3 regions of the Clostridium sp. MF28 genome follow, and region 3 is predicted to be linked to each of the others. Evidence: riboswitches for the same ligand, from Rfam matches in the RefSeq annotation. Region 3 holds a riboswitch; each other region holds the start of a gene.
What was found. Region 3 has a riboswitch for cyclic di-GMP ahead of AXY43_RS08515 (hypothetical protein). Riboswitches for the same ligand answer to the same signal wherever they lie in the genome.
Positions count from the first base shown of each region.

Region 1: it holds a riboswitch for cyclic di-GMP, as region 3 does, so the genes downstream of both, AXY43_RS17760 (response regulator) here and AXY43_RS08515 (hypothetical protein) in region 3, are expected to answer to the same signal.
Region 2: it holds a riboswitch for cyclic di-GMP, as region 3 does, so the genes downstream of both, AXY43_RS07320 (methyl-accepting chemotaxis protein) here and AXY43_RS08515 (hypothetical protein) in region 3, are expected to answer to the same signal.

Region 1 is NZ_CP014331.1:4,027,132-4,030,424, forward strand. It holds gene AXY43_RS17755 (MATE family efflux transporter) at 1-841, shown strand, start outside; cyclic di-GMP riboswitch class I at 1,447-1,532, shown strand; gene AXY43_RS17760 (response regulator) at 1,568-1,933, shown strand; gene AXY43_RS17765 (hypothetical protein) at 2,246-2,503, shown strand; gene AXY43_RS17770 (DUF3284 domain-containing protein) at 2,881-3,288, opposite strand.
Region 2 is NZ_CP014331.1:1,633,434-1,636,726, forward strand. It holds gene AXY43_RS07320 (methyl-accepting chemotaxis protein) at 1-1,395, opposite strand, end outside; cyclic di-GMP riboswitch class II at 1,480-1,563, opposite strand; gene AXY43_RS07325 (hypothetical protein) at 2,094-3,293, shown strand, end outside.
Region 3 is NZ_CP014331.1:1,895,936-1,899,228, reverse strand. It holds gene AXY43_RS27795 (hypothetical protein) at 1-145, shown strand, start outside; gene AXY43_RS28735 (diguanylate cyclase) at 148-303, shown strand; gene AXY43_RS08520 (aromatic acid exporter family protein) at 476-1,441, shown strand; cyclic di-GMP riboswitch class I at 1,553-1,640, shown strand; gene AXY43_RS08515 (hypothetical protein) at 1,802-2,113, shown strand; gene AXY43_RS08510 (3-oxoacyl-[acyl-carrier-protein] synthase III C-terminal domain-containing protein) at 2,167-3,153, shown strand.

The DNA of each region.
Region 1 (3,293 bases), 2.1 Mb from region 3:
AGGTATTATTATTAATATAATACTTAATCCCTTTTTCATTTTCGTTCTAAATATGAATGTTATGGGATCAGCACTAGCCTCTGTTTGTGGTAATATAGTTTCCGTTTTGTATTTTATATATTATTTGCAAAAGAAGAGTACTGTTCAGAGCTTGTCAATTAAGGACTTTAAACCAAGTAAAGAAATTTATGGTGAGATTTTTAAGGTTGGAGTTTCAGCTTTATTAATGAGTGGATTTTTTGTTATCATAAGCCTGCTATTCAATAATTATTCTATGATTTATGGAGATAGTGTTGTGGCGGGATTTGGAATCGCACAAAGAGTTGTCCAAATTGTAGATTGTATTGGTATGGGCTTTGCAATGGGAGTTGTACCACTAATTGCATTTGCTTACTCTGCAAATAACCAAAAGCGTCTCATGGAAATTGTTAAGAAAACTATATTGTATATGCTTGGTTTAACATTAACTTTAGGAGCAGTTCTATTTGCACTCAGGTTACAGATTATTGGCATCTTCAGTATTGATCCTAATGTTATTGCCATTGGTCAAATAACCCTTATAGCTCAACTTTCCTCAACTGTTTTTGCTGCCCTATGTGAATTTTTTACTGGAATTTTTCAAGCTCAAGGTGATGGTGTGAAATCAAATATTATGGCCGCGGTGAGGGGTGTTTTATTTGTACCTATTCTGATTGTAGGAAACTTGCTATTTGCTGTTAATGGTGTTATTTGGGCTATGACAGCTACAGAAGGACTCTCATGTCTCATAGGAATTGCCTTATGGCTTGGAATTAGACGAAAAAGTTTACTAGAAATTTCTATGAATAAACAGATAAGTTAAATTAAACATAACTTTTTAGCCTAAGCGAAGATGAGTGGAATGGTGGATTTAGAATTCAGATAGTGGTTATGAAAGTATGCTTTATTAAGTACTAAAGGGACTTTTCTGAATATAATTAATTAAAAATCCTCTGACTGTAGATTCATATAGTTAGAGGATTTAGTTTTTTACATATTTTGATATAGATAAGTATTACTTTATCTTAAAATAAAATAGCCCCTAAAGTGAAGGGGCTAGTGAATAGGTTAAAATAAAAAAAGATTATGAATGGAGAGTAACTAAATGAGAAACAAATAACATTCAAGAGGTTTCTTTTAATTATATGAAGGCTAACATCAAATAATTCTAAATAGTAATAGATAATTCTTCGCACTTCAATTAAGGAGTGAAAAATATAGCTTATTGCTGAGTATATTAAGAAAAAGAATTATTATGAAAAGTTTAAAACTTAGTGAAATGTAACGATAATAATTGTATAAAAAGTAGATAAATGCTAATTAGGATAATAATCTATGGAAGTTTAACAATACTACATTAACAATAAACGTTAGATAAGCAAAATAAAGTTTTTATTTAAAAGTACGATATATTTAATGTTAAATTTAATATTAAATTGGCAAAGCAGTTGAAAAACTGTGACGCAAAGCTAGAGGGCCTTTTCCTTTTGAAAGGATGGCAGCCAGTTGCAAGTCTTTGCCTATTTGAAATGAATAGGAGGAAAATGAAATGAATGACAAAATTTTAATTTGTGATGATGCTAGATTTATGAGAGTTACTTTAAAGAATTCCTTAGAAAAAGAAGGATATCAAGTAGTTGATGAGGCAGAAAATGGAGAAGTGTTGATTGAAAAATATAAGCAATTAAATCCTGATTTAATACTAATGGATATTACAATGCCTGTAATGGATGGAATTAGTGCACTATCATCAATTATGGAGATTAATCCTAATGCGAAGGTGATTATATGTTCTGCAATGGGACAAGGCGATATTGTTATTAAAGCCATAAAAACTGGAGCCAAAGATTTCATTGTTAAACCATTTAGAAATGAAAGATTAATACAATCAGTCAGAAGAGTTTTGGAAAACTGATTTCCCAATGTACATATTTAAGGTAAATATCACGCTAACGTATCACATTGTTTATAAATAAGAGTGTGATTTTTTATTATGTAATGCAAAAGATTTGAAAAAACTAGTATAGAGCATACTAGTTTTTTTCGGTTAAATTAGCTCACATGCTGCCTAATATTTTGAGTTTATTGGGACAGATTTATATCGTTTAATACTATTAATTTATTAGTTATTTTTTTTTAACAATATATTAAGAAATGATTAAGATGTTTGACAAAGAACTGACAAGAAAAAATAATAGTATATTCATAGGAAGGGAGTTTGATATTTATGTTAAGAGAAATTGAAGAATTAAAAATTAAAGATAAAATTACAATAGAAGACAAACAAATGCTTAGAAAAGCACTAGATGGCATAAAGGGATGGAAGTTCAATCCGGTTGCAGTAATTACAAATGGAATTGAAGATTATTATTTTATATGTAGAGTAAAAACAGTAATAAAAGATTTACAAATGAAGATGGCAAAAGTATATATTAAAATACAAGAGGGGAGTAACCCTAGACTGTTGGCAATAGAAGAAATATAATAATTCAAATACATGAATAAATAAAAGCGGAAATAAATTTATATCTATAATGTATAGAAAAGCAATTTCTAAGTAAAAACTGGAGATTAGATTAGTAAATAAATATATAAAATAGATATTACAATATCAACAAGTTTTCGAGATAGGCTATGTGATAAAACTAGTCCTATCTTATTTTTATGTGTATTTTAGGCACACTGATAATTTGTAAATAGATACTGCAGCTTAATAAAGTTTTTTTATTCCTAATTCACTTAGTATAAAAGTGGAGAATATATGAATTATAAAAAGCATTGTCATTAAAAGTTAAAGTAGTTTTTATTAGAAACAATTTATTAATGACAATGCTTTCTATATGAAAGATTAAAATATGTTGATTAGGAAGCTAATGATTTTTCTAAGTTCTTTATAAAAGTATTAAATTCATCAGGTTGACGTTTACCTAAAAGTAAAGAAGTTAATGCAGAATTTATTTTTCCAAATATGTTTCTATCACTTTCTATCTCAGTAAAAATGAGTTTAGTCTCATTTTCAGAAATAGGAATAAGTTGATATCTAGTTATAAAGGATTCTCTTCTATTTCTAGCAGTTATTTCGTAGATTTTATCTCTTTCAAATGCAGTTATTTCAACCCTAAATCTTTTATTCTTCTTTTGCTTAGAATAGGTTCCAACAGCTCTTTTTTCTTTAAAGTCAGGAAAGTTTGCCTTTGCAGATTTTACAAAAGTATTAAATATTTTCTTACAAGAGTGATTAATTATAGATTCGGTAGTAAATGTTTTCAAATTGA
Region 2 (3,293 bases), 260 kb from region 3:
TTTTAATATTCTGTTTTCCATGAAACTAAGCATATTATTAGAATTATTAGTTAAATCTTCAACCGAAGATAATATAATTGACGTTGTATTTTGCATCTTATTTATAGTTTCATTAGATTGTTCTGCCAGCCTTCTTATTTCTTCTGCTACTACGCTAAATCCTTTGCCAGCTTCTCCAGCTCTTGCTGCCTCTATTGCTGCATTAAGTGCAAGTAAGTTAATTTGTGAAGTTATTTGAAGTATAGATTCCGATAATACATTTATTTTCTCCACAGCTTTAGCTTTTTCAACGGATTGCTTCAATTTAATACCTGTTTCTTTAAACACTTTTTCAGTTTCCTTTTGATTATTTTTTGAAGTTCCCATAATATTTTTAGCTTTTTCACTTACTTGATTTGATTTCTCTTCAATGTATTGTGATTTTTCAGCTATAGAATTAACTATAATTCCTATTTCCTTTGAAGTTCTTGACATCTCTTCTGCAGATACTGCACTCTCTTCTATACTCGCTGAAATTTCTTCTGTAATTGCTGAAACTTCTTCAACATCATTATTTAGATGCTTCACTTTATCATTTACTGTATCATTAACAGTATTCATATCTTTAGATACAATTGCTACATCGTTTATCAGAGCTTTTAAAGAATTCTGAACCTTATCTATTGATATAGCTATATCCTCAATCTCATCCTTTGTTCTTATATTTATATTACTAGTTAAATCACCATCACTCATTTTACCTAAAACACTTTGTATTTTTACAATATTATTACTTAATTTCTTAGAATATAAATAAATCATAACAAAAGCTAAAATACTCACAATAACTATTGTTAGAATTGTTGCATTTAGCAACGCACTTCTCATGCCTTCAAACATACTTGAGTCTACATCTACTCCAGCAATAGCTATAACCTTTCCTTCTGAATTTTTAATTGGTGCATAAGCAGAAATAAAAGTCCCATACTCATCTGTAAACGATTCATTTGTTACTACAACTTTATCATTAAAAGCTTCCTTCATGCCGCTATCCATAGTATAATCTTCTAAAAATTCAGATGCATCTACTGAAACATCAACTAAAAACTTAGCCTGTGTTCCTTGAACTCTTTCAAGTGTATAAAAATTCCTTGCAACGCTTTTTGATTTAGCCAAACTCATTGAATTTAATATATCTTGATATTCTACACTGTCATCTGATTGTTCTTTTATAAGCTTTTCAAGCTTGTCTCCATCAATAGAAACAGTTAAATCTGAAATACATTGAGTAACTGTTTGCCTAAGTTCCTTTTTAAATTTTTCAAACATAATCAGATTTACTGAAACTAAGATTATAGCTATAGATGATAAAATAACCAACATCATTCTTAATATTTTCTTCCCAAATTTACTCATACTCCACCCCTAAAAATATTGTTCTTTATATAATTTTTATAAATAATAAAGGCCAATTTAAACTAATCAAAAAAGAACTTATTAGTTTAAATTGGTCGACTGCACAGATAGCTCGAAATTCTTAAAATATCCACATAAAAAGAATTCTTCATAGCTCTCAATTACTATATTTCATTAATAATTGTCATTTTTTTAATATATATGTCATGTTATCATATAGATATTAAAAAATCAATAATTTAAATATATTGGTTAGCTGTCCAAATATTTAAATTTCCAAAAAATAGTTTAAACGTATTCTAAAGCTCATAATTTTTAACTGAACATCTTCAAAATACAAAAATAAACTAACGAAAATCCAAATTGTAGTTTCCATTGGTTTCATGATGGAGGCGAAATGCTACCTTTAAAATCCAACACTGAATTTAATCTCATTTTAATCCTCAATATATTACATATTAATGCCTTTGTTTATAAAATCAACTTATCTTTATTTCACTACAATAATCGCATTTCAATTTGAATTAGCCATTACTTATATCCTTGCATTTCATAACTTTTTTTATTTCTGCACTGGCATTGTATCTAATTTTATTTGGTCAGTTACAATCCTGTCTGTTATGGCACCCACTTTAAACATTCAGCATATAATAATAAATAACAAATGAAAAGAATCAAAGAAAAAAGGGAGTAGCAAAATGCATAAAGATTATAATTATTGTAATTGTGATAAGAACAATGAAAAAAAAGTTAAGGAATTCATTAATTCATTAGAGCATCAAGGTTGTATAGTTCAAGAAGGAGAATTAAAATATGTAGATATTTTAAAATATTGCAGCGAAGGTTTAGTCAATACTGCTTTGGGAAATAATGCAGGTGCTCCATATGCTCTTGCTCTAGTCCCACCTTCTCCTAATCAAGAGTCTTCTATAGAATTTATAGAAGAAGGAGTTCCCTACAAATTACGTCCTGATGAGGCTATTGTTTTAATCGGAAAAACACCACCTAAAGCATATTACTACAGTTTCAGAAGTTTTCTTTTCTTTGCCAAAAACAAAATAGGAAAAGATTATAGTGATAATACTACTGTAGGTAATAATCAAACCGGAAAATACCATATAATATTTGGCAGCCTAGGTGATACTATTAATAACTATAATATTAACACTGAAAATACACCTGATGGAACACTAGGATATCCCTATGATAGTTCTACAATTATTATTACAACTGCTGACCAATATATTAACCACCAAGTGCGGAAGGCTTTAATTAATTCTGGATTTAGTTCCGATATCATGAATAATGATAATATACCAGAGGGTCTTGTCAACTTAGGACTTGAAAGAGGTAAGGATACCTTTGCAATACTCATGAGAGCATCAATATGGGAAAATAGAGACATTGGACAAGAGTATTTAGATAATTTGGACAAATACTGGCATGTACTTCGAATTACACCTAAAAAGCCAATTAAAAACAACCATTCTTGGCCAGTACCTACACTTAAAATCCGTGAAACATGCAAAACAGAATTTAATCTACTACCACATGCTAGAGATGATTTAAATTATTTAAGGTATAAGATTCTTGAAAAATATTATAGTAATGACTATGAAGCTATAGATCTTAAAACTAATATTTGGGTTATGGAAAGCTTTGAAGGAATTCTAATGGATGTGAATGTACTAGGCGAAAGTAGAGATGCCTTGTACCTCCGAACAAACAATTTCGAATTAACATCTGATGATGATTTTGTAATCACCTACGGAGTTAATCACACCCAAACTGGAAAAGCAGTTTACTATAATTCTAGTTTCTATGGTGCTAAAAAACTTAACGGTGTTAGTGTTATTTACTCGCCTGATTGTGAAGGATCAGCAAATGAATTTTTTCCT
Region 3 (3,293 bases):
ATATACCAAAGTTATAAAAACGATAAGAAAAAGATATATGTTAGCATTGTGCATAATTATTTTGGCATTATTACTAAGTCAAATAATAGTGCAATATAATATAAATAATGAAATGAGCTATTCTCGGATAATCAATAAAGATTAAAAATAATAGAAGATTCAGATGGTAAAACATATAAACTAGAAATAAGTTTTGGATCAACTAGCTATAAGCTGAGTGAAGCAGATAATTTAGAGGAGCTGTTAAGGAAAGCTGATTATAAAATGTATGAAAATAAGAAGTTAAAAAAGGTTTCTAGGTAATGAAATATATGCCTCTTATAATCTCAATGAAGGAGGTATATATTTCATTATAAATCTGGAACACGTGTGCAAAAAGCGTTATTTAATTAAGATACATATGAAAGGCAAGCTACATGCAAAAGTGAAGATTATATAATGAATAAGAATTTAAGCATGGTAGGAGAAAGTAAAAATGATAAAATATTTACAATCTAAAACTCTTAAAATGGCATTATCAGCTACAATAGCAATTATTATATCAAATTATGTTGGTTTACAATTTGGAGTGACTTCAGGAATTATTGCAATCCTAAGTATTCAAGATACAAAAAAAGAATCTTTATTAGTTGCAGGGAGAAGAATAATTGCTTCTGCATTAGCCATTCTTTTGTCGTTTATGCTATATTTATTACTTGGAAATAACCCAATCATATTCGGATTATTTTTAATTATATTTATACAAACAACAATAATTTTAAAAATAGAGGAAGGAATGGTAGTTGGATCTGTATTATCAACACATTTACTTACAAGCACAAATATAAATATTTCATGGATTATAAACGAAGCACAATTAACTGTAATAGGAATTGGAGTAGCAATGATGTTTAATTTATATACCGCATCATTGGAAGAACAATTTGAAAAAAACAAAGAAAGAATAGAAGATTATTATAGAGCTATATTATCAGATATGGCAGTAAGCCTTGTTACTCAAGCTGTACCAATTTATGAAAAGCAAATATCAGTGAGCGTTGAGGAATTAATTAATAAGTCTAAATTTATGGCGCAGATAATAAATAATAACCATTTATTTAAAAAAAATGATTATTATTTGAGTTATATAGAGATGAGAATAATACAGCTAGATACAATGAAAAGAATGAAGAGGCATTTCTCGAGATTTTATATGACTTATGATCAAACTAGAATATTATCAGAATTTACAAATGAAGTTGCAATGAATCTTAAGGAAGATAATGATTGTGTAGAGCTTATAGATAAACTAAATTTGCTTAGGAAAGATTATGAAAAAATGGATTTGCCTAAAAATCGAAACGAATTTGAAAATAGAGCGTTATTATTTCAGTTTTTGAATGATTTAGAAGATTTCCTAGTTATTAAGAAAGAATTCAAGGAATCTTTTCAAAATAAGTAGAAATTATAAATATAACTTACTAAAATTAGTTTTAATGCCATTAATGGTAAAAATATTGGTATAAATATTGAAATTTATCAAAAATAAGTGTAAAATTATGCATATCATATGCATTGATAATAGCACACTTGCCGAAAGGTAGGGCCGCAAAGCTATGGGTCTAAAGAAATTCATTTTCAATGATTGCCAGGTTGCCAAAATGTAGTTATATAAACATTAGTCATTTGTTTATTTTTGGTGCCTATTAATAATTAATAGGTACCTTTTTATTTTGATACAAAATCATTGAAATATGTGTATATGGTAACAATTTAAATAAAGAAAGGTTAGGTGTAGTAAATGAAAAAGTATCAACTGTCTTTGGACAAAGCAAAAAAGGAGATTAATATAAGGATATGGGGAATGTTTGAACCAAACGATGCTAATAGTTTTGTTGAAGATTTTAGAAAAGAACTATCTCCTATACAAACTTCAGAATATGTATTGAATTTTGACGCAAGAGAGTTAAACGTTTCAAGACAAGAGATGTTACCAATGTTAGAAGGATGTTTTCAAATGTACAAGGCTTGCAAGTTTGTAAAGGTTATAGCAAATGTTGGTAGCAATATTACTTTAAAGATGCAATTATCAAGAATAAGTAGGAACACTGGATTGGTAATTGAAATAATTTAAAATGATACATAATTTATAATATTAAATTGAATTACATTAGCTAGGAGATTATTATGGGAATAAGACTAAGTTGTATTGATGTTTGTCATGCATCAGAAGTTGTTTCAAATGATATTTATTTAAAACATTTTGAAAAACAAGATAAAGATGTAGAACATTTATTAGTAGATATAATGGGTAGAGATAAACGATTTATGTTTAATGAACAGGAGACAACTTTATCTCTAGCAGTAAAAGTAGCAAAATCAGTATTAGATAAGGCTAACTTGACAGGTAGTGATATAGATGTACTAGTTTATTCATCTATATTATCGGAATATGTAGCACCAGCAACATCTATTTTAATACATAAGGAATTAAATGCAGGAAGAAATGTAATGTGTTTTGATATGAATGCTAATTGTGCTGGCATGACTGTTGCATTAGAGAATATGTCAAATTATTTAGAATCGTCGAAGCGAGCTAAAAGAGCATTAATTATTGGTTGTGATGATGTTGATTCATTAGCTGACCCAAATAATGAGCTTTGCTATGGAAATTATGGACATGCTGCATGTGCAATAATTTTAGAAAAAGTTGAAGAAGAGTGTGGGATAGTTGATGCAGAATATTATATAAACACAGAGGAAAGTCATAACATTATGTATCCAAGTGAAGGATTCTCTAATTTTTTCAAATCAAAAGATGTAAGCGAACTTTATCTGAAATGGTTGCCATTTGATGGTGGGGCATGTGTTTATCCCGCAGCAGAGATTGCTAAAAAGATGCTGAAGAAAAATGGCTTAGAAAATGAAGATATTAAGATGTTTTGCTTTTCTCAGTTTGCGTTTATAAATATAAAAAATATAAGACAACTTTTAGATATAGGAGAAGATAAGAGTATCTATATAGGAAATAAATATGGATATACTGGAACTACTAGCCCTTTCATAGCATTGTATGAATCGATAAAGGAAGGTAAAGTTAAAAGAGGTGACTATGTAATTTTCTGGACTATTGGATCTGGTTCTCAGAGTATAGTTATGTTATATAAATATTAATATTAGAAAACGCACTTCATAAATATAACCTTCTGTAGTAAAATCTATAGAAGGTTATATTTATGAGTTTGATGCTATCATATGAAATGCAAGTAAATATACTTCGGATAAATATATATTAGAATATCACTAATTTAAGA